Regions from separate parts of the Nordella sp. HKS 07 genome, predicted to be linked through region 1. Evidence: predicted binding sites of a transcription regulator. Region 1 holds the regulator's gene; each other region holds the start of a gene.

Region 1 (7,595 bases):
GTCGGGAACCACCTGGATCGCCGAACTTAAGGACGGCAAGGTCACTTCGACCGAGATCACGCCGGAAGACGTCGGCATCGCCCGCTCTTCCGCCGCCGATCTCAAAGGCGGTGACGCGGCCCAGAATGCCGAAGCGCTCAGAGGCGTATTGGAAGGCCAGAAGAACGCCTTTCGCGACGCGGCCGTCATGACGGCCGCCGCCGCGCTGCTCGTTGCCGGCAAAGCGAAGGATTTGAAGGACGGCGTGGCGCAGGCGCAAAAGTCCATCGATAGCGGCGGTGCCGGAAGCGTCCTGGAGAAGCTCGTCAAGGTATCGAACGGGTAGAGTGATGGCCACCATTCTCGACAAGATCGCCGCTTACAAGCGCGAAGAGGTCGCCAAGGCAAGAGCCGAGGTCGGCGAGCGCGAGCTCGACGTGATGGCGCTCGACGCGCCGCCGGTGCGCGGCTTCGCGGCGGCGCTCGAGGCGAAGATTGCGCAAGGCCAGTGGGCGCTCATCGCCGAAATCAAGAAGGCCAGTCCGTCCAAGGGACTGATCCGGCCCGACTTCAATCCGCCACAGCTGGCGATGGCCTATGAGGATGGCGGGGCCGCCTGCCTCTCCGTGCTCACCGACGCGCCCTCCTTCCAGGGCGCGCCGGAATATTTGGGCGCGGCGCGCGCGGTCACGCAGCTTCCCGCCTTGCGCAAGGATTTCATGCTCGATCCCTATCAGGTTGCGGAAGCACGCGCCTGGGGCGCGGACTGCATCCTCCTCATCCTGGCGATGATCGACGATGCGCTCGCCTGTGAGCTCGAGGCGGCCGCCTTCGACTGGGGCATGGATGTGCTGGCGGAAGTCCATGACGAGAAGGAGCTCGAGCGTGCGCTGAAGCTTTCGACGAAGCTCATCGGCATCAACAACCGCAGCCTCCACACTTTCGAGACGACGCTGGCGACGACCGAGCGCCTGGCGCCCATGGTGCCGAAGGACCGGCTGATCGTCGGCGAAAGCGGACTCTTCGCGCCCGGCGATCTCGACCGGCTCTCGCGGGCCGGCGTCAATGCCTTCCTCATCGGCGAGAGCCTGATGCGGCAGGAGGATGTCGCCGAAGCAACCCGTGCTATCCTGAAGCGGACATGAGCAAGCTCACCCATCTCGACGACAAGGGCCACGCCCGCATGGTCGACGTCTCGGCCAAGGACGTGACGACGCGCCTCGCCACCGCGCGCGGCCGCATCGCCATGAATGCCGAGACATTGGCGATGATCACCGAAGGCCGCACCAAGAAGGGCGATGTGCTGGCGGCGGCGCGCATCGCCGGCATCATGGCGGCCAAGAAGACCCACGAGCTCATCCCGCTCTGCCATCCGCTGCTGATTTCGGGCGTCACGGTCGATTTCACGCCCGACGCCAAGGCTTCGGCCATCGAGGTCGAGGCCACCGTCAAGGTCGAGGGCAAGACCGGGGTCGAGATGGAGGCGCTCACCGCCGTGTCGGTCGCCTGCCTCACCATCTACGACATGTGCAAATCGGCCGACCGCGCCATGCGCATCGGCGATATCCGCCTCATCGAGAAGTCCGGCGGCAAGTCCGGCCATTTCACCGGAGACTGACAAAATGGCGCTCATGCCGGTCGGCGAGGCCAAGGACCGCATCCTGAAAGGCGCCAGGGCGCTGTCGCGCGAGACTGTCCGGTTGCATGAATGCGCCGGCCGGGTGCTCGCCGCCGATATCAAGGCCAGGCGCGACCAGCCCCCCTTCCCGGCTTCCGCTATGGACGGCTATGCGGTGCGCTTTGCCGATGTCACCGCCGTTCCTGCCCGGCTCGCGGTGATCGGCGCCGCCCCGGCCGGTCACGGCTTCGCGGGCACGGTCAAGTCCGGCCAGGCGGTGCGGATTTTCACTGGGGCGCCGGTGCCCAAGGGCGCCGACACGGTGGTCATCCAGGAGAGTACCGAAGCCGCAAATGACCATGTCGACATCACCGTGGCCGCCAAATTCGAGGGCCAGCATATAAGGCGCAAGGGCCTAGACTTTGCCAGGGGCCAGGACGTGCTCCGCAGAGGGACCCTTCTCGGGGCCCGCGAGATCGGACTGGCCGCAGCAATGAACTGGCCCGAGCTTCCGGTCACGAAGCGGCCGAGGGTCGCAATTTTCACGACCGGCGATGAACTGGTTTCCCCCGGCAACATGCCCAGGGCCGACCAGATCGTTTCCTCGAACAGCTTCGCTCTCGTGGCCTTTGTTCGCCGCTATGGCGGCGATGCGATCGACCTGGGCATCGTCCCGGACAATATCAAAGCCATTTCCAGGGCCGTCCGGAAGGCGGCCGGCGCAGATATCCTTCTGACGACCGGTGGCGCCTCGGTCGGGGATCACGACCTTGTACAGGCTGCCCTCAAGGCAGAGGGAATAGAGCTCGATTTCTGGAAAATCGCGCTCCGGCCCGGGAAACCGCTCATGTTCGCCCGCAAGGGCCGGCAACGGATTCTGGGCCTGCCGGGCAATCCCGTCTCAGCGTTCGTCTGCGCGCGGATTTTCCTCAAACCGCTGCTTCTCACCCTGCTCGGTCTTCCGCCGACCGACGACATCGTCAAGGCCCGGCTTGGATGCGATCTGCCGGCCAATGATCTGAGACAGGATTATCTTCGCGCCCGGGTCGCGCGCCGCAGCGATGGCGCTTACGAAGCCACCCCCCTGGCGGTTCAGGACTCGTCGATGCAGCGCGCCCTCACCGAGGCGCAGGGCCTCATCGTCCGGCCGCCTTTCGCCCCGGCCGCGTCCTCAGGCGACCTTATCGACCTGTTGCCGCTCGATTTTTGAACGACCGACCAGTTTCAGCTTGCCGAACCAAACGGGAACGCTTATTCTCGTTTTGTATTTGTTCCGATTCTTGCTGATCGACTTCCCCGGAACGTTCTTTGAACAGGTCACGCCATGCTGACACGCAAACAACTGGAACTTCTCCTTTTCATCAACGAGCGGCTTAAGGAAGACGGCGTGTCCCCCTCTTTCGAGGAGATGAAGGAAGCGCTGAACCTGCAGTCCAAATCCGGCATCCACCGGCTGATCCTCGCGCTCGAGGAGCGCGGCTTTCTCCGCCGCATGCCCAACCGGGCGCGGGCGCTCGAAGTCATGAAACTGCCGGACGCCCACAGCCCCAGCCTCTTGACAGCCAAACGGCCGGGCTTCAGTCCCAATGTCATCGAAGGCAATCTCGGCAAGGTGAAGCCGATCCCGCATGCCGGCAGTGGCGCGCCGCGGGCGGCCATTGTGCCGGTGATGGGCCGGATCGCCGCCGGCGTCCCCATCTCGGCCATCCAGGATCACTCGCACAATATCACCGTGCCTCCCGAAATGCTGGGCTCGGGCGAGCACTTCGCGCTCGAGGTCAAGGGCGACTCGATGATCAATGCCGGCATCTTCGACGGTGACACGGTGCTCATCCGCAAGGGCGACAGCGCCACCAATGGCGACATCGTCGTGGCGCTCGTCGACAATGAGGAAGCGACGCTGAAGCGGATCCGCAAGAAGGGCGATTCGATTGCGCTCGAAGCCGCCAATCCGGCTTACGAGACGCGTATCTTCGGCCCCGATCGCGTGAATGTGCAGGGCCGCCTCGTCGGACTCATCCGCAAATATTGATCTCTGTCCATTCTGGGCGGACGTGACAAGCCGGGCGCAATCCGCCCGGCTCTTTTTTGTCCAACGGCATGGGCATGCGCCGAGACCGCTTGAATCCGATTATTACTTAGAGGAATGTTTATTCCCGGTCACCGAGAAGCGGAGACGTGCATGAAGATGGCCTTCACGCTTGATGACCTGCCCCTCTGGCCTATGTCCTATCCCCCGCCGGGCTATTCTGCCGCCGGAATAGTCGAGGACATCAAGGCGGCGCTCGACCGTCACAAGATCAAAGGCGTATATGCCTTCGCCAACTCATGGTCCCTCATCAAGCACCCGGAATTCAGCGCGATTATGGATGGCTGGGTTGCCGACGGCCATCACGTCGCGAACCATACGCACAGTCACATCGAACTGAACGACGTCTCCGCTGAAACCTATATGGAGGACATCGATTTGGGAGAACGCTGCCTGATGCCATGGCTGGCAACGGCGCCGAAACGCTATTTCCGGCACCCACTATGTTACTGGGGTGACACAGAGGAAAAGCGCGATACGCTGCGCAACTTTCTCGCCGCGCAGAACTACGAGACGGCAGAGGTCACGAGCTGGCTTTACGAGTGGCGCTGGAACCGGGCCTATCTCAACTGCCGCGAGCAGGGCTATCATGAGGGAACGGCTCTTGTCCGGCGGACATTTCTGGAGTTTTCGCTGGCGCAGCTGCGCTATGACAATCTGAGCGCGCGCCGGTGGTTTGGACGGGAAATCACAGGCATCACGCTCGGACACACCTTGCCGTTTTTCGCCGATATCGCCGATGAGCTGTTCGGTCAGTTGATCAACGAGGGCGTGGAGTTTGTGCCGCTCGAGGAGGCAATGGCCGATCCGGCCTATGCAGCTGTGGCGAGCGTGCCGTCCGGCAAGTTCCTGGTCTATCAGCAGAAGCTGGCGGAAGCCGCGGGAAGACCCATCGCGATGATCGAGCCCGATTATCTCGCGCTATTCGAGACGATCACGCATATGGGGGCCGGCCGGAGCGGATAGCGTCGCATCAAACCTCATGCCGGCTGGGGGATCGAATGCCTCTCATCCCCCGCAGCGGATGAGGTCACCACCATTTCGGCGCTTCGAACTTTCCGGCCGCTTCCTCGATGGCATGGCCGACCTGGAACAACGTCTTTTCGTCGAAGGGCTTGCCGATGAGCTGCAGCCCCATGGGAAGTCCCTGCTCCGACAGGCCGCCCGGCACCGAGATGCCCGGCAAGCCCGCCATGTTCACCGTCACGGTGAAGATATCATTCAGATACATCTGCACCGGATCGGTGATCTCGCCGGGCGCGAAGGCCGGGCTCGGCGTCGCCGGGGTGAGCACCACGTCCACCTTGTCCCAGGCTTTGTCGAAGTCCTGCTTGATCAAGGTACGGACTTTCTGGGCGCGCACATAATAGGCATCGTAGTAGCCGGCCGAGAGCACATAGGTGCCGATCATCACGCGGCGCTGCACTTCGCGGCCGAAGCCCTTGGCGCGGGTATTCTCATACATCGACAGGATGTCGTCGCCCGGCACGCGCAGGCCATAGCGCACGCCGTCATAGCGGGCGAGATTGGACGAGGCTTCCGCCGGCGCCACGATGTAATAGGCCGGCAGTGCGTATTTGGTGTGCGGCAACGAGATCTCGACGATCTCGGCGCCCTGCTCTTTCAGCCACCTGGCGCCTCTGTCCCACAAAGCATCAATCTCGGCCGGCGTGCCGTCGACGCGGTATTCCTTCGGGATGCCGACACGCAGTCCCTTGATCGGCTTGCCGATGACGGCCTCGTAATCCGGAACCGGATGGTCGACCGACGTCGTGTCCTTGGCATCGACGCTCGCCATGGACTTGAGCAGGATCGCCGCGTCGCGCACATCGCGTGCGATGGGTCCCGCCTGGTCGAGCGACGAGGCGAAAGCAACGACGCCCCAGCGCGAGCAGCGGCCATAGGTCGGCTTGATGCCGACGGTGCCGGTGAAAGCGGCGGGCTGACGGATCGAGCCGCCGGTATCGGTGGCGGTGGCGCCGGCGCAGATATGCGCGGCAACCGCCGAAGCGGAGCCGCCGGACGATCCGCCCGGCACCAGAGCCGCATTGGAATTCTTGCGGCGCCAGGGGTTGATCACATTGCCGTAGTAGCTCGTCTCGTTCGACGAGCCCATGGCGAACTCGTCCATGTTCAGCTTGCCCAGCATCACGGCGCCGTCGCGCCACAGATTGGTGGTGACGGTCGATTCATAAGTCGGCTTGAAGCCGTCGAGCACATGGCTCGCCGCCTGGGTATGGACGCCTTTGGTGGCGAAGAGATCCTTGATGCCGAGCGGTATGCCTTCGAGGGTCCCCGCCTCACCCTTGGCGATCCGGGCGTCGGAAGCAGCCGCCATGGCGCGCGCCTGATCCGGCGTTTCGACGACATAGGCGTTGAGGACGCGCGCCTTGGCCATCGCGTCGAGATACGCATCGGTCAATTCGCGCGCCGAGAAGGACTTCTTCTTCAGGCCGTCACGGGCGGCGGAAATGGTCAGGGAGGTAAGATTGGTCATCGAGAATTATTCCACCACTTTCGGAACCATGAAGAACTCGTCTTCGGCCGCGGGGGCATTTTGCGTCACTTGCTTGGCATAATGGCCGTCGGTCACCACGTCCTGGCGCTTTTTCATCTTCATGGCGACGACGGAGGTCAAAGGCTCGACGCCCGCGACGTCAACCTCGTTCAGCTGTTCGATCCAATGCAGGATCGAATTGAGCTCGCCTTCGAGGCGCGGCACATCCTCCTCGCTCACCTTGATGCGCGCCAGATGCGCGATACGCCGCACGGTTTTCTGATCGACCGACATGTTTCAACTCTTCTGGAAAACAGGGGCGCTCAATAACACCCGCTCACCCGACCTGCAACCCGGGGCCGGCTAGGGCCTTCTCAGCCGCCTAGCGGGCTCTTCTGCCGCCCTTGCGCATCGAAATTCTCATCATGGAGCCAGGCTTGGAATCTGGCCGCCATGGCCGGCCACTCCTTGTCGATCATCGCATACCAGGCCGTGTCGCGGTTGCGGCCCTTGACGATCAGATGCTGGCGGAAAATGCCCTCATAGGTGAAGCCGAAGCGCTCGGCCGCCTTGCGGGACGGCGCATTCATGGAATGACATTTCCATTCGAGACGGCGTACGCCCAGATCGTCGAAACAGTGACGCATCATGAGGAAAATGGCTTCCGTCGCCTCGCGGGTGCGCTGCAAGGCGGGCGCCATCCAGATATGGCCGATCTCGATCACGCCATTCGCCTTATCGAGCCGCATGAAAGCGCCCATGCCGGCGGCCTTGCCGGTGTCACGGCGAATGAAGGCGTAGAACCATGGGTCGCGGCTCTCCTCCTGCTTCGCGAGCCAGGCCTCGAAGGTCGCGAAATCGGCGAACGGCCCATATCCCATATAGGTCCAGATGGCCCCGTCCGGATCGCTCGTGGCGAAGGATTCGTAGAGGTCTCGGCCATGTAGGGCGGCGACGACCGGCTCGAGCCTAGTCCAGCGGCCGAACAGCGGGCGCTGATCGGGGGCCAGTCCCGGTGGCACGGGATCAACAACAGGGCCGACAGGTCGTTTGCGGTCTGACATGGCCCCAAGCTTATGTCCGGGTTTGCGCTCACACGCAATTCCCGCTTATCTTCTATGGTAATGACAAGAAAACGCCTGGATCCCGTCGACGTCGTGATCATCGGTTCTGGCTGCGGCGGGGCGGCATTCGCCTGGCAGCTCAAGCGCCGGTCCCCGCATCTCAAGATCGTCTGTCTCGAGCGCGGCGGTTGGCCCGATCCGCTCCGGATGCCGGCCAAGACCATGCGCTGGCAGCGCGCAATCATGGAGGACTGGGCCTCCAATCCCAATCTGCGCCTCAGAGCGGGCGGCTATCGTGGCTCCAACGACTATCCCGTCGATGAGGAAAACTCCGTATTCAAGCCGCTG
Region 2 (7,595 bases), 710 kb from region 1:
ACGACGCCTTCCGCCTGCTCGGTGTCATAGCCGAGGAATTCGCTCGCCCCGACGCGCTCGCGGATATCGAACCAGATCGTGTCGGTCTTGGCCTCGCCCGAGCCCTTCCAGGCCTGGCGCGCATCCTCGCGCTGCTTCTGCATCGCCTTGTCGAAAGCCTCGACATCGACAGCGATGCCGCGTGGCTTGAGCGCATCCTGCGTGAGATCGAGCGGGAAGCCGTAGGTGTCATAGAGCTTGAAGGCCGTTTCGCCAGAAAAGACGTGGCCCTTGCCGAGAGACGCCGACTCGTCATCGAGGATGCGCAGGCCCCGTTCCAGCGTCTTGCGGAAGCGCGTCTCCTCGAGCTTGAGCGTCTCCTCGATCAGCGCCTCGGCGCGCCCGAGTTCGGGATAGGCGCCGCCCATCTCGCGCACCAATGCGGGCACGAGCTTCCACATCAGCGGTTCCTTGACGCCCAGAAGCTCGGCATGGCGCATGGCGCGGCGCATGATGCGGCGCAGCACGTAGCCGCGGCCCTCATTGGAGGGCAGCACGCCGTCGGCGATGAGAAAGGACGACGCGCGCAAATGATCGGCGATCACCCGGTTCGACGCCTTGTATTTGTCGTCCGCCGGCACATTCGTTTCTTCCACGATCGTCGCGATCAGCGAGCGGAACAGGTCGGTCTCGTAATTGTCATGCGTACCCTGCAGCACCGCCGAGATACGCTCGAGCCCCATGCCGGTGTCGATCGAGGGTCTCGGCAGCGTGATGCGCTCATCCTTCGTCACCTGCTCGAACTGCATGAAGACGAGATTCCATATCTCGATGAAGCGGTCACCATCGGCATCTGCCGAGCCCGGAGGGCCGCCCGCGATCTTGTCGCCATGGTCGAAGAAGATTTCCGAGCACGGTCCGCACGGGCCGGTGTCGCCCATGGCCCAGAAATTGTCCGAGGTCGGGATGCGGATGATGCGGCTTTCGGGAAGGCCGGCGATCTTCTTCCAGAGATCGAAGGCGTCGTCGTCCTCCGAATAAACGGTGACGGTCAACCTGTCCTTGGGTAGGGCATAATCCTTGGTGACGAGCGTCCAGGCCCATTCGATGGCCTCCGGCTTGAAGTAATCGCCGAAGGAGAAATTGCCGAGCATCTCGAAGAAGGTGTGATGGCGCGCGGTATAGCCGACATTGTCGAGGTCGTTGTGCTTGCCGCCGGCACGCACGCATTTCTGCGCGGTGGTGGCGCGTCTGTAGGGGCGTTTCTCCGCCCCGGTGAACACGTTCTTGAACTGCACCATGCCCGAATTGGCGAACATCAATGTCGGATCGTTGCGCGGCACGAGTGGAGAGGAGGCCACGACCTCATGACCCTGCTTCCGGAAGAAGTCGAGGAAGGTGGAGCGGATCTGCGCGAGGCCGGTCATGAGATGGGTCCAAAGTTGAAATCGGGGTGCGCTGTTTTAAGGATTGCGCGTGGTGATGTCTATAAAGACATGGCCTCTCGGGCCGCATTTTGACGGGCCGATCACGCCGAAAAGGCGCCCTCCCGGGGCAAGGAGGACGCCATCGGTGTGAGGCTCACACCAGTAGCCGGCCTGGGGGATGTGAGGGGAGGCCGGAAATCTTGATTTGAAGGCGCCGTGAGCTCAGTCGGCGTCCTCAGCCGAGGTGTTGGTGATCTTGGCCGCGATCAGGCCGGCATTGGCCCGGATCGCCTGCTCGATGGCATTGGCCACGTCGGGATTCTGCTTGAGGAAGGTCTTGGCATTCTCACGCCCCTGCCCGATGCGCTCGCCATTATAGGAGTACCAGGAGCCGGACTTCTCGACGATGCCGGCGGTGACGCCGAGATCGACGAGTTCGCCGACCTTGGAGATGCCTTCGCCATACATGATGTCGAATTCGACCTGTTTGAAGGGCGGCGCCACCTTGTTCTTGACCACCTTGACGCGGGTCTGGTTGCCGACCACTTCCTCACGCTCCTTGATGGCGCCGATGCGGCGGATATCGAGGCGCACGGAAGCGTAGAATTTGAGCGCATTGCCGCCGGTGGTGGTTTCCGGCGAGCCGAACATGACGCCGATCTTCATGCGGATCTGGTTGATGAAGACGACCATGCAGTTCGATTTCGAGATCGAGGCGGTGAGCTTGCGCAGCGCCTGGCTCATCAGGCGGGCCTGAAGGCCCGGCAGAGAATCGCCCATTTCGCCCTCGAGTTCGGCGCGCGGCGTCAGGGCCGCGACCGAATCGACGACCAGCACGTCGATGGCGCCGGAACGCACCAGCGTGTCGGCGATTTCGAGCGCCTGCTCGCCAGTATCGGGCTGCGAAATCAGGAGATCGTCGACATTGACGCCGAGCTTGCGAGCATAGACCGGATCGAGCGCATGTTCGGCGTCGACGAAGGCGCAGATGCCGCCCTTCTTCTGGGCCTCGGCCACCGTCTGCAGCGCGAGCGTGGTCTTGCCCGATGATTCAGGCCCGTAGATTTCGATGACGCGGCCCTTGGGCAGGCCGCCGATGCCAAGCGCGATATCGAGGCCAAGCGAGCCCGTCGAGATCGCCGCGATATCGAGCGACTGGGTGGCGCCCAGCTTCATGATCGAACCCTTGCCGAAAGCGCGTTCGATCTGGCTCAACGCCGCATCCAGAGCCTTGCTCTTATCCATACCTGTATTCTCGACTACCTTAAGATTTGCCTGCCCCATCGTCGCGCTCCTTATTTCACAAGGGTTACGCCGGTGCAAATGAGTCTCGGTCAGCGGCGATGTCTTCACTATGTACTTTTTTTGTTCTCATGGCAAGCGGTAAGTTGAACCGCCCACGACATTAAATCATTGATTTTTATAGAGCAGCGTTGGGGGGGGACCGGAACTGAAAAAGAACAGAAGGGAACAAAACAGTGCTTCCTGACGAATTTAGTTCCAGAAATACTCCCGGCACGCGCCCAAAAAACATCTGGCGAACGCCGGTGGAGCCTCGCCATCGCAGTAAGAAACATAAAGCGAACAGAGAGACAGGGAGCCAAACAGGTGGTACCCGCCTCGCCGTGCACTTTTACGTGCAGTCCCGATTCGGAACCGAACAACCCTCGCGGGCGCCGCCCCACCTTATGACTTTTGCGCATGAGAGCATCCTGAGACCGCAGCGCACTTTCCGCTCCACCGCTCTTGCTCTAGAAGAAGCGCCGGTCACTTGGAGCGCATGATGAACAAGCCTGAAGCCCCGACTTCCCTCAGCCGCGATGTCGCGGCCTTCTTTGCCGAACTGGGTCTGCCTGCCGATAGCCTCACCGCCGGCAATACCGAAATCCACTCGCCGATTACGGGCGAAGTCATCGCCCGCGTCCGCTTCGCCGATGCGGCGGAAGCCAAGGCGGCGATCGGCCGTTCGGCGGAAGCCTTCCGCACATGGCGCCTCGTCCCTGCCCCGGTGCGCGGCGAGTTGATCCGCCAGCTCGGCAATGAGCTGCGCGCCGCCAAGGAAGGCCTGGGCCGCCTCGTCACCATCGAGACCGGCAAGATCCTGTCCGAGGGCTTGGGCGAAGTGCAGGAGATGATCGACATCTGCGATTTCGCCGTCGGCCTGTCGCGCCAGCTCTACGGCCTCACCATGGTGAGTGAGCGCGCCGATCACCGCCTCATGGAGCAGTGGCATCCGCTTGGCCCCACCGGCGTCATCACTGCCTTCAATTTCCCCGTCGCGGTCTGGTCCTGGAACGCGGCTCTCGCTTTGGTCTGTGGCAATCCGGTGATCTGGAAGCCGTCCGAGAAGACGCCGCTGACCGCCATGGCCACGGTGGCCCTGTTCCGCCGCGCCGCCGCGCGGATGGACAATGTCCCGGCCGATCTCGTTACCCTGCTCATTGGCGGGCGCGATGTCGGCGAAGCGCTGGTCGATGACCCGCGCGTGCCCCTGGTTTCGGCCACCGGCTCTACCGGCATGGGCCGCATCGTCGGCGAGCGCCTCGCCCGCCGCTTCGGCCGCGCCATTCTGGAGCTCGGCGGCAACAACGCCGCCATCCTCTGTCCGTCGGCCGATCTCGATCTCGCTCTGCGCGCCACGGCTTTCGCCGCCATCGGCACCGCCGGCCAGCGCTGCACGTCGCTGCGCCGCATCATCGTGCAGGCGAGCGTCTATGACAGTTTCGTGCCGCGCCTGAAGAAGGTCTATGAAACGGTGGCGATCGGCAATCCGATGCAGGCCTCCACCCTCGTCGGCCCGCTCATCGACAGGCGCAGCTACGATGCGATGCAGAAAGCGCTCGCGGCGGCTGCCGCCGCCGGCGGCAAAGTGCATGGCGGCAAGCGCGTGAAAGGCCCGGGCGGCGACGATGCCTATTATGTCGCCCCCGCACTGGTCGAGATGCCGGCCCAGACCGGCCCTGTCCTCGCCGAGACCTTCGCGCCCATTCTCTATGTGATGCGCTATGAGAATTTCGACGAGGCGCTGGCTCTCCATAATGGCGTGCCGCAGGGCCTGTCCTCGGCGATCTTCACCACGGATCTGCGTGAATCCGAGCGCTTCCTCTCGGCGTCGGGCTCCGATTGCGGCCTGGCGAATGTGAATATGGGCTCCTCCGGCGCCGAAATCGGCGGCGCCTTTGGCGGCGAGAAGGAAACCGGCGGCGGCCGCGAATCCGGCTCCGACGCCTGGAAGGCCTATATGCGGCGCGTCACCAGCGCCATCAATTTCGGCCATGCGCTGCCTCTGGCGCAGGGCGTGAAGTTTGATATCTAAAGCATCGGACCGAAAAGTGCGCAGCGGTTTTCGGATAAATCCGATGCGCAAATCAAAGAGATTGCCGGGGAAACTGACATGACGAAGAGAAGCGGCGGCCAGATCCTGGTCGACCAGTTGCTGGTTCAGGGCGTCGAACGGCTCGCCTGCGTGCCGGGCGAAAGCTATCTGGCCGTGCTCGATGCCTTGCACGACGCGAGCATCGACGTGCTGGTCTGCCGCAACGAGGGTGGTGCCGCGATGATGGCGGAAGCCTATGGCAAGCTCACCGGCAGGCCCGGCATCTGCTTCGTCACCCGCGGCCCCGGCGCCACCAATGCCAGTCACGGCATCCATATCGCCGCCCAGGATTCGACCCCGATGATCCTGTTCATCGGCCAGGTCGAGCGCGCCATGCGCGAGCGCGAGGCCTTCCAGGAAGTCGACTACAAGGCTTTCTTCGGCTCGATGGCGAAATGGGTGGTGGAAGTGGACAGCGCCGCCCGCCTGCCGGAGCTGGTGGCGCGCGCCTTCCGCGTCGCCTGCCAGGGCCGCCCGGGCCCGGTCGTCATCGCCCTTCCGGAAGACGTGCTGGTCGAGATGGCGGACGTCGCCGACGCCCCCAAGGTGATACCGGCAGAATCCGCGCCGGCGCCGCAGGACATGAGCCGCTTTGCCAACTTGCTGCGCGACGCGAAGAAGCCGCTCTTCATCCTCGGCGGCTCGCGCTGGAGTGCCGAGGCGCAGAAATCGCTCATCGGCTTTGCAGAGAAGTTCGGCGTCGGCATCACCACCTCCTTCCGCCGCGCCCATCTTTTCCCGTCCGATCATCCCAATTATGTCGGCGATGTCGGCATCGGGCCGAACCCCAGGCTGGCGGCGCGCGTCAAGGAGGCCGATCTCCTGGTGCTCCTGGGCGCCCGCATGTCGGAAATGCCGTCCTCCTCCTACTCGCTCATCGACATCCCCAATCCGCGCCAGACCCTCGTCCATATTCATCCGGGGGCGGAGGAGCTGGGCCGCGTCTATCAGCCCGCCCTCGCCATCCAGGCCTCGCCCAACGCGTTCTGCGCGGCGCTGGCCGATCTGGCGCAACCCAATGACCGCCCATGGGCGGAAGCCACGCGTCAGGCCCACCAGGACTTCCTCGACTGGACCGACAAGCCGGCGAAGCTTCCCGGCAAATTCCAGTATGGCGAGGCGATGAAGTGGCTGCGCGAGCGCCTGCCCGCTGAGGCGATCATCACCAACGGCGCCGGCAATTACGCCATCTGGGTGCATCGCTACTACCGCTTCCGCAAGCTCGGCACGCAAGTGGCGCCGACCTCGGGCTCGATGGGTTATGGCGTGCCCGCCGCCGTGATGGCGAAGCGCCAGTGCCCCGACAGCCCCGTCGTCGCTTTCGCCGGCGACGGCTGCTTCATGATGAACGGCCAGGAATTCGCCACCGCCGTGCAATATGGCATTCCGCTCATCGTGATCGTGCTCGACAACTCGATGTACGGCACCATCCGCATGCATCAGGAACGCGAATATCCGGGCCGCGTCTCGGCCACCGTGTTGAAGAACCCCGACTTCGCCGCTTATGCCAAGGCCTTCGGCGGCCATGGCGAGCGGGTCGAGACGACGGAAGACTTCGCGCCGGCCTTCGAGCGTGCCGTCCAGTCGGGCAAGCCTGCGATCCTGCACTGCATCGTCGATCCCGAGGCGATCACCCCTGCCCGCACGCTGAGCCAGATCCGCGAGGAAGCGGTCAAGGCGGGGAAGTAGCCATTCTCGTGTTGAGAGTGGCCGCTTGCCCATTCGTTATGGCCGCCCGTGAGGCGGCCATTCAGCGCTAATTTACGTGACGACATGTCGATCCTTCGTATATCGGGTTCCACCTGCGCTGGGTTGAACTATCGAAGGGCTTGCCGCCCCCGGAGCGACGCGCCGCACAAATCTGATCCATCTCGAGAGTCCTGAGACATCTGCGCCGCGGCTCCTGGGTCGAGCCATAGACCGCGCTTACGGTGGGGGGCGGCAACCTGCTTGCCTTCAAGTGCCGCAGACCCGCGTGCCGCGCCATGGCTTCGTGAGTTTCGGTGACAGGAGTTTCGGTGACAGTGCATTCAATAGTTCGAGTTTCGGTGACAGTGCATTCAATAGTTCGGCGCACCGAACCGGCGTAGTTGAATGCACTGTCACCGAATTGCCACCGAATTGCCCCTTGTGGGCAGAGGTTAGAAGGCCCGCGCTCTCATGCTGACCAGCCCACGCTCAATAAGCAGCAACTGTCAGGTGACCACCGCTATTGTAAATCTGCACCGAGTATCTAAGCTGGCCAAGCGGTCGTTATCAGCACCGCTTTCTCCATTTCCGCAGAGTCGGCTTTCAGTACCGCGAACAAAGGCACGTCTTCATCGTAGAAACGAAGTCTGACCAAAGAGATTCTTCCTCTTGTGCCGGGAACGAACTCAACAAATATCGAGTTTTTGTCGAAAGTTCTGTTCAATACATGAGAAGTGCCGATAGTACTGACTTCCAATTCCATTGTTGTTGCAGTTGGAAACGGAACTATGATCGCCCTTTGAGCATGTTTATCGAGTAATGGGCGCTTGCCGCTCAAAGCCAATTCAAAGACGTGCGGCCCATCACAGAACGTGAGTTTCGGTGACAGTGCATTCAATAGTTCGGCGCACCGAACCGGCGTAGTTGAATGCACTGTCACCGAATTGCCACCGAATTGCCCCTTGTGGGCAGAGGTTAGAAGGCCCGCGCTCTCATGCTGACCAGCCCACGCTCAATAAGCAGCAACTGTCAGGTGACCGCCGCTATTGTAAATCTGCACCGAGTATCTAAGCTGGCCAAGCGGTCGTTATCAGCACCGCTTTCTCCATTTCCGCAGAGTCGGC
Region 3 (7,595 bases), 2.5 Mb from region 1:
AAGAGCGGCACGCCCATGGTCCGCTTAAGGACTTCCTCCAGCTCATTGGCCGGGCCGAAAGCGGGATCGGGCGAGGGATAGACGGTCTTCTCGATGCCGTCGCGCCGCTTGAGATAGGGATGCACCATATTACCCTGGATAGGCCCGGGCCGCACGATGGCCACTTCGATCACGAGATCGTAGAATTTCTCGGGCTTGAGCCGCGGCAGCATCGACATCTGCGCCCGGCTTTCGACCTGGAACACGCCGACGGAATCGGCCTTCGACAGCATCTCATAGGTCGCCGGGTCTTCGTAAGGCAGATCGTCCAGCGTGTAGTAGGGCTTGCGGTACTGGATGCGCAGCATTTCGAGGGCGCGCCTCAGGCAGCTCAGCATGCCGAGCGCCAGCACATCCACCTTCATGAGGCCGAGCGCGTCGATATCGTCCTTGTCCCATTCGATGAAGGTGCGGTCCTCCATTGCGGCATTGCCGATGGGCACGGTCTCTGAGAGCGGCTTCTGGGTGAGCACGAAACCGCCGACATGCTGGGAGAGATGGCGCGGGAAACCGATGAGCTCATTGGCGATGTCGACGGCCTGGCGGATCTTCCCATTGTCAGGATCGAAGCCGGCTTCGCGTATATACTGATCGGGCATGTGGTCGCCATAGCCCCAGATCGTCTTGGCGAGTGCGGCGGTGACGTCCGGCGTCAGGCCCAGCGCCTGGCCCACTTCGCGAATGGCGCGGCGCGAGCGGTAATGCACGACAGTGGCGCAGATGGCGGCGCGCTCGCGCGTATAGCGCACGTAGATATATTGAATGACCTCCTCGCGCCGCTCATGTTCGAAATCGACATCGATATCGGGGGGCTCGTTGCGCGCCTGTGAGATGAAGCGCGAGAAGAGCAGCTTGGTCGATGTCGGATTGACCTCGGTGATGCCGAGACAATAACACACCGTGCTGTTCGCCGCCGAGCCGCGCCCCTGGCAGAGAATGTATCTGCTGCGCGCGAAGGCGACGACATCATGCACGGTGAGGAAATAGCGGGCATAATCGAGTTCCTCGATGATGCGCAATTCCTCGCGGATGTTTTTGGCGACATCCTCGGGCACTCCTCCCTTGTAGCGTTTGGCCGCTCCCTTCCAGGCGAGATCGGTGAGATGCTCCTGCGGCGTCTTGCCGGGCGGCACCGGCTCGTCGGGATATTCATATTTGAGATCGTCCAGGGAGAAACGGCAGCGCGCCGCGATCTCGGCGCTGCGCCGGACGGCCTCCTCATGGCCGGCGAAGAGATGCAGCATCTCGGCTTCCGACTTGAGATGACGCTCGGCATTGGCGTCGAGACGGAAGCCCGCTTCCGTGATGGTGCATTTCTCGCGGATGCAGGTGAGCACATCGGCGAGCGGCCGCCGCTCCGGCCGGTGATAGTGGACGTCATTGAGGGCGACGAGCGGCGTGCCGTGCTGGTGCGCGCATTCGGCGAGACGGGCGAAGCGCTGCCTTTCATCGCCCTTATGACGATGAACCATGCCGAGAAAGACCTGCGCCGGCGCTGCGCCGGCAAGCTTTACCAGCTGCGTCTTGAAGGCGCTGGTGAGCTTGTCCGGCGGCAGCACGATCAGCATCTGGCCTTCGCGCGCGCCGCAGATCTCATCGAGGCCTATATGGCATTGGGCTTTTTTGGCGCGCCGGTTTCCGTCCGTCAGCAGGCGGCAGAGCCGGCCATAGGCGGCGCGATCGGTCGGATAGGCCAGCACCTGGAAACCGTCCGTCGTGACCAGCCGCACGCCGGGAAGGAATCTTATTTTCCGGCCTTTGGCCTCCGCATGAGCGCGCACCACGCCGGCGAAACTGTTGCGGTCGGCTAGGCCGATGGCGGCAAGGCCGAGCTCTTTGGCGCGTTCGACCATCTCGTGGGGATGCGAGGCCCCGCGCAGGAAGGAGTAGTTGCTGGTGACGGCGAGCTCGGCATAGGCCATGACGGCGCCTCACGCGAAGAAGCCATGGACGAACCAGCGCGGCGCATCGGTCTCACGCCCATAGAGGCCTTCGCGATAGAGCCAGAAGCGCTGGCCCGCGTCATTCTCGAGGCAATAATAATCGCGGGTCGGCGCAAACACGCTGCTGCGCCACCATTCGGGCGCGATGCGTTCCGGCCCTTGCGCGGCGGCCACGCTATGAAACTTGCCGCGCCAGCGGAATTGCCGGGGCGGCCCGTCGGGGATGAGGGCGATGACATCCGCGCGCTCCGCCTGTGGCAGAAGAAGCGTTGGTCGCGAGCGGTCCGCATCAGCTGTGGGCCAGGCGGCTTTTACGCTGTCCGCCTTGACCAGGATTTCGGCGCGTTCGGGAATATGGCTTTCGACGGGCTTGAGCTGCCGCACGCTGTCGGCGCCGAGGCGCTGGCGCAGCGCATCGAGAAGGCGCGCATGATTTTGCGCGTCTTCCTGGTGATCGCCGGACGATGCGAGATCGCCTTGTTCGCTGTGGATGGTTTCGGCGGCGGTGACGGAGAGGCTGACGCAGTCGAAACCGAAGCCGGCTTCGAGCCCGCGCGTCTGGCCGTCGAGCTTGAGGGTGATGAGGCGGGCGATATAAGCCGGGTCGCGCGTCGGTGCGGCAAGCCCCAGATCGAGCTGGCGCATTTCGCCATCGACGCGATAGAGGCCGAGGCGCAGAGCGCGGATGCCGACGCCGTCGCGCTCGAGAGCGGGAACGAGACGTGCCACGAGTTTCCTGGCCGTGGCGACGACGATCTCCTGCGTGAAGATCGGATCGAGAAAGGAGCGTTGCGCATGATAGACGGGCGGTGGTGCGATATAATGCAAGGCCTCCGGCCGGAGACCGAAGGCCTGGTCGAGGCGAATGAGCAGCTCCTTCTCGAAGCGCGCCGCGAAGGCCGCGCGCGGCGCGTCGATGAGCATGCCGATGCGCTTGAAGCCGAGGCGGTGCAAGGCTTCATGGGTTTCGGGACCGAGCCGCAAGGCCCTGATGGGAAGCGGGCTCAGCGCTTCTTTCTCCCGCCCTTCGGCCAAGGAAAGCGGCAGAGCGGCGCCATGGTGAGAAAGCGCCCAGGCCGCGCCCGGCGTGCCGGCAATGGCGCAGCGCGCGCTGAGATGGAATTTGCCGAGACGCGTGATGAGGTCCTCGAGCAAGGCATCCTCGCCGCCGAAGAGATGCGCGGCCCCGGTGATGTCGAGAAAGAATCCGTCACCGCCATTTTCACTTCCCCAGGGCGAGACGGCGGGCGCATAACGTGTCGCCCACAGCGCCAGGCGGCGGAGTGCCTGCGCATCCTTGTCGGCCTCGAGCAAGCGGGCCTGCAGCAGGCCGCCGGCCTTGGCGCGGGCATCGCTCAAGCCCTGGCCGGCGAACAGACCGAGCTTCTCGGCGGCCGGATTCGTGGCGGCGATGCGCGGGCCACCCGACGCCTCGATGGTCAGGACGAAAGGCCGGTCAGGCGCTATATCGCCCGACGGCCCCTGCGCTGTCAGGAAGCGCAGGACGGGCCATCGTGGCAGCCAGACGGAAACGATGCGACGCATTTACCCACTCCAACACCCACTCACCACTCGACCCATTGCGGCAGCGCTCGAGCATCACGCGCCAACACAAATCCAGAATTCCGCCCGTCGTATCGCGCCGGGCCGGGGCCGAGGCGATCCGCCAACGCGTCTCGGCCGCGCTCGCGGCACCCGATCCAGGCGGCCGCAGTAGCAAAAGCGGCCGCTTCGCCTCGCGCGCGGCAAGGCTGAGGCGCTGGCTCGTCTTGAGATCGAAATTCTGCGCCAGGAGTCCGAGCGTCACCGGGGCTGCGCCTGAGCGCAGGGTCTCCTCGATCGCCCAGAAAGCATCCTTGTCGTTGCGCGCCTCGACAAGAGTGACGCGACCGGGATCGAGTCCGAGCGCGTTCAGGCCATGACCATGAAGCCGGCCGGCGGAGGCAAGGCTCTGCGCCGAACCGATGACGAAGACCGGCTCTGAGGAACTGAGCGAGATCGTGAGTGCCACGAGAAAGCCGAAAGCCGCCGGCAGGTCTTCCGGTGTCGCGGCATGGATCTCATGCAGGCTTTCGAGCGAGAGGCCTTGCCGGGGCAGATATTTGTCGAGCGGCAGCTCGAAGGAGAAGAACCGGCTTTTAGCCGAACGGCCGAGAGGCGGGGCGAGAAGCCGGCGCAATTCCTCCAGGCTGGCAGGCTTTGCGGGCCGCCGCCGGGCAGGCTGAGGAGGGATCGCCGGGACAAATTCCATGCGAGTCTATTAGAACGAAAAGAGAACAAAAACAACATGAAAGCCCGCTGATCCGGATTCAGCCTATCCTGCTGGAATCGCTCGCTTTCGAGGCCTCCCGCCTCACTCCTGCGGATCCCGCGCCCGCATCAGGGGCGTGGGGTCGGTCGCGGGCGTCGGGATGGCGACGCCGATGCGGGCGAGCGTATAGCGCACGCGGCGCAGCGCCTCCCGGGCTTTGGCGCCGAGCTTCACCGCGACGCCGGCGGCGATCGTGTCGATCACGGCCAGATGCGCATAGCGCGACGGCGTCGGCACCAGCACATTGTCGCCCTCGGCGATGGTGATCGCGATGACGATATCGGCGGCTTTGGCGAGCGGCGTTCCCGGCCGCGTCAGCGCGATGGTGCGGGCGCCGAAGGAGCGGGCGATCTCGATCGCCTCGATCACCGGCTTCGTGCGGCCGCTGTTGGAGATCGCGAATGCCGTGTCGCCGGGTTTCAGCGTCGCCGCCGACATGCGCTGCTGATGCCCGTCGCTATAGGCGGAGACCGCGAGCCCCAAGCGGAATAACCGCAGTTTCGCATCCTCGATCATGGCGGCCGAGCCGCCCCCTTGGCCATAGATATCGATCCGCCGGCTTTCCGCCAAAGCCGCGATCGCCTGGCCGATCGTCTTCGTGTCGAGCTGGTCGAGACATTCGCGCACCGAGCCCGCCGCGCGCATCATGATCGTCTGGGCGAGCTGGCCGATATCATCGTTGAAGGCGCGGTCCGATTTGAGATAGGCCGACGCCACGGTGAGCGTGGTCGCCAGCCTGATCTTGAATTCGGCGAAGGACCCGCAGCCGACCGAGCGGCAGAAGCGGGTGACGGTGGGCTGGCTCACTTTCGCCTTCCTGGCGAGATCGGCGATCGTCATGCGGGTGGCGGCTTCGTAGTCGCGCCCGACGATCGCCGCGACGCGGCGCTCCGACGGGGACAAATCGCTTTCTATACGCTCGATGCGCGAGACGATGTCGATCGCCGGTGGCTGCTCGCCTGAATTCTCGCTGCGTCGCCGCGCCATTTCCTGTCCTGTGGCCCCGGTCTGTTTCGTAAATAAATTACAGGCTTTTGACCATCGAGCAAGCGATCACCTCGTAGCGGCGCAATTTTACTCGCTTCCTCACCACGGGTCGGCTAATGCGTGCCACTAGGCTATTGCAGACTCTGAAATTTTGTAACATGATTTGACAAAATAGAAAAAGCGACGACACGATTGTCGTCGAGGGCCGGAAACATGATGGATGCGACGCCTATGCGCAGCGTACCCAGCGCTTCGGACAAGACAGCGCCCAAGATGGTCATTGCGGGCGCCACAAAATATTACCAGACCCGCACCGGCGCGGTGCATGCGCTCGACAATGTGTCGCTCGATGTACGAGACGGCGAGTTCCTCTGCATATTGGGGCCTTCGGGCTGCGGAAAATCGACCCTGCTCTGGTCGATGGGCGGCCTGCACGAACTGACCAGCGGCGAAATCAGGTTCGGGCATGAGAAGATCACCAAGCCGCATCCTGAGATCGCCATGATCTTCCAGGACGCCAATCTTCTCCCCTGGCGCAATCTTGCCGCCAATATCGCTCTGCCCTTCGAGCTCAAGCGCAAGCCACCCGATCAGGCGCGTATCAACAAGCTGCTCGAACGCGTCAATCTGAAAGGATTCGAGACGAAGTTCCCGCGCGAATTGTCGGGCGGCATGCAGCAGCGCGCCTCCATCGTGCGCAGCCTGTCGGTCGACCCGTCGCTGCTTCTGATGGACGAGCCGTTCGGCGCGCTTGACGCCTTCACCCGCGACGAGATGAACCTGCTCATCCAGGAAATCTGGATGGAGACCGGCAAGACCATCGCCTTCGTCACCCATTCCATTTCGGAAGCGATCTTCCTGGCCGACCGCGTCGCCGTCATGTCGGCAAGGCCCGGGCGTATCGCCACCATCTTCGACATCGACATACCGCGCCCGCGTCCGGTCGAGATCCAGACGCGGCCGGATTTCATCGAACGCGTATTGCATATCAAGGCGAGCATCGATCACGGTCGCAGCCCCAGTGAAGGGCTGGCGATCACTTAGAGCACATCCCGCCAAAACTACAGACTTTGGCAATAAGGATTGCTCCAAGACAATTCGGAAACGATCGGGACATCGCTCAAGGGAGGAATAAGAGGTGGACAAGGCGCTGGGCGACAAGATTCCGGAATTCAACCGGAAGAAGGCCGGCGGAGGCGGCGACGGTGTCGGCCTGTCGGGCGCGTCCCTGGGCCTCGGCGATCACCGCACCAAGGTCGAGACCCTGGTCATCATCCTGGTGGCGGTGGTGATCATCGGCGGCGCCGAGTTCCTGCTCAAATGGTTCAATGTGCCACAATATGTGCTGCCCACGCCGAGCCTGATCGTCACGGCGCTGTTCACCGAGTGGAAATTCATCCAGTGGCATCTCTTCATCACGCTCTATGAACTATTGACGGGATTCGCCATCGGCGCCTCGATCGGCTTCATCCTTGCCGCCGTCATCACCCAGTTTCCCTTCGTCGAGAAGATCGTCACGCCTTACATATTGCTGCTGGTCACGACACCGATGCTGGCGCTGGTGCCGCTCCTCATTCTCAAGCTCGGCTTCGGCAGCGAGCCGCGCATCATCGCGGTGGCGCTTGCTTCCGGCCCGATGGTGATGATCAATTCGGCGACCGGTTTCCGGCGCGTCGATCTCGCCAAGATCGCGCTTGCCCGCTCCTTCGGCGCCTCGACCTTCCAGATCTTCACCAAGATCCGCATACCCATGGCGATGCCGATGATCATCGTCGGTCTCATGGTCGGTTCGATCTTTGGTCTCTTGACCACGGTGGGCGCCGAGATGGTGGGGGGTGCGGAAGGCCTCGGCAACCGCCTCACTTATTACTCGGCCCTGATCCGCATGCCGCAATTCTTCGCCATCATCCTCATCCTGGCCATCATCGGCATATCGATCTACGTGCTTTTTTACTGGATCGGCAAGAAATGGGCGAGCTGGGAGGCGTAAACGGAGAGCTCGGACTCAAAACAAGAAAGAGAAGTGCGTGACCGGATAACACGACAGCACATAACGGAGGAAACCAGACATGACTCGCATGATGATTGGACGGCGCCGCCTGCTGAGCCTGACCGCCGCGGGCGTTTCGGTCGCGGCCTTGGGCGGCCTGGGTGCCCGCAAGGCCCATGCGGCGGATACGGTGCGCTGGGTCTCGCCGCGCGGCACCATCGAAGTACTCGACGACTATCCCTATTGGGTCGGCAAGAAATACGGCTATTTCGGCGATATCGAAACGACGCTTGAGCCCGGTCCGTCCGACGCGACGGCCTGCGTC

The links. The regulator LexA, encoded in region 1, represses DNA repair genes until DNA is damaged. The targets are predictions, from matches to a motif close to TGTTCNNNNTGTGTTCNG.
Region 2: recA (recombinase RecA) is a predicted target of LexA. The motif match lies at 2,762-2,779, and genes of this name have one in related genera.
Region 3: G5V57_RS15710 (ImuA family protein) is a predicted target of LexA. The motif match lies at 4,244-4,261, and genes of this name have one in related genera.

The regions. Positions count from the first base shown of each region.
Region 1 is NZ_CP049258.1:5,816,257-5,823,851, reverse strand. It holds gene trpD (anthranilate phosphoribosyltransferase) at 1-325, shown strand, start outside; gene trpC (indole-3-glycerol phosphate synthase TrpC) at 330-1,124, shown strand; gene moaC (cyclic pyranopterin monophosphate synthase MoaC) at 1,121-1,597, shown strand; gene glp (gephyrin-like molybdotransferase Glp) at 1,602-2,807, shown strand; gene lexA (transcriptional repressor LexA) at 2,922-3,629, shown strand; gene G5V57_RS27385 (polysaccharide deacetylase family protein) at 3,780-4,652, shown strand; gene gatA (Asp-tRNA(Asn)/Glu-tRNA(Gln) amidotransferase subunit GatA) at 4,717-6,183, opposite strand; gene gatC (Asp-tRNA(Asn)/Glu-tRNA(Gln) amidotransferase subunit GatC) at 6,190-6,477, opposite strand; gene G5V57_RS27370 (GNAT family N-acetyltransferase) at 6,558-7,247, opposite strand; gene G5V57_RS27365 (GMC family oxidoreductase N-terminal domain-containing protein) at 7,341-7,595, shown strand, end outside.
Region 2 is NZ_CP049258.1:6,527,498-6,535,092, forward strand. It holds gene alaS (alanine--tRNA ligase) at 1-1,406, opposite strand, end outside; gene recA (recombinase RecA) at 1,629-2,690, opposite strand; gene G5V57_RS30960 (aldehyde dehydrogenase family protein) at 3,190-4,722, shown strand; gene G5V57_RS30965 (thiamine pyrophosphate-binding protein) at 4,801-6,471, shown strand; gene G5V57_RS30970 (hypothetical protein) at 7,016-7,309, opposite strand.
Region 3 is NZ_CP049258.1:3,348,946-3,356,540, forward strand. It holds gene G5V57_RS15700 (error-prone DNA polymerase) at 1-1,961, opposite strand, end outside; gene G5V57_RS15705 (DNA polymerase Y family protein) at 1,971-3,527, opposite strand; gene G5V57_RS15710 (ImuA family protein) at 3,439-4,161, opposite strand; gene G5V57_RS15715 (MurR/RpiR family transcriptional regulator) at 4,336-5,280, opposite strand; gene G5V57_RS15720 (ABC transporter ATP-binding protein) at 5,512-6,324, shown strand; gene G5V57_RS15725 (ABC transporter permease) at 6,419-7,270, shown strand; gene G5V57_RS15730 (ABC transporter substrate-binding protein) at 7,350-7,595, shown strand, end outside.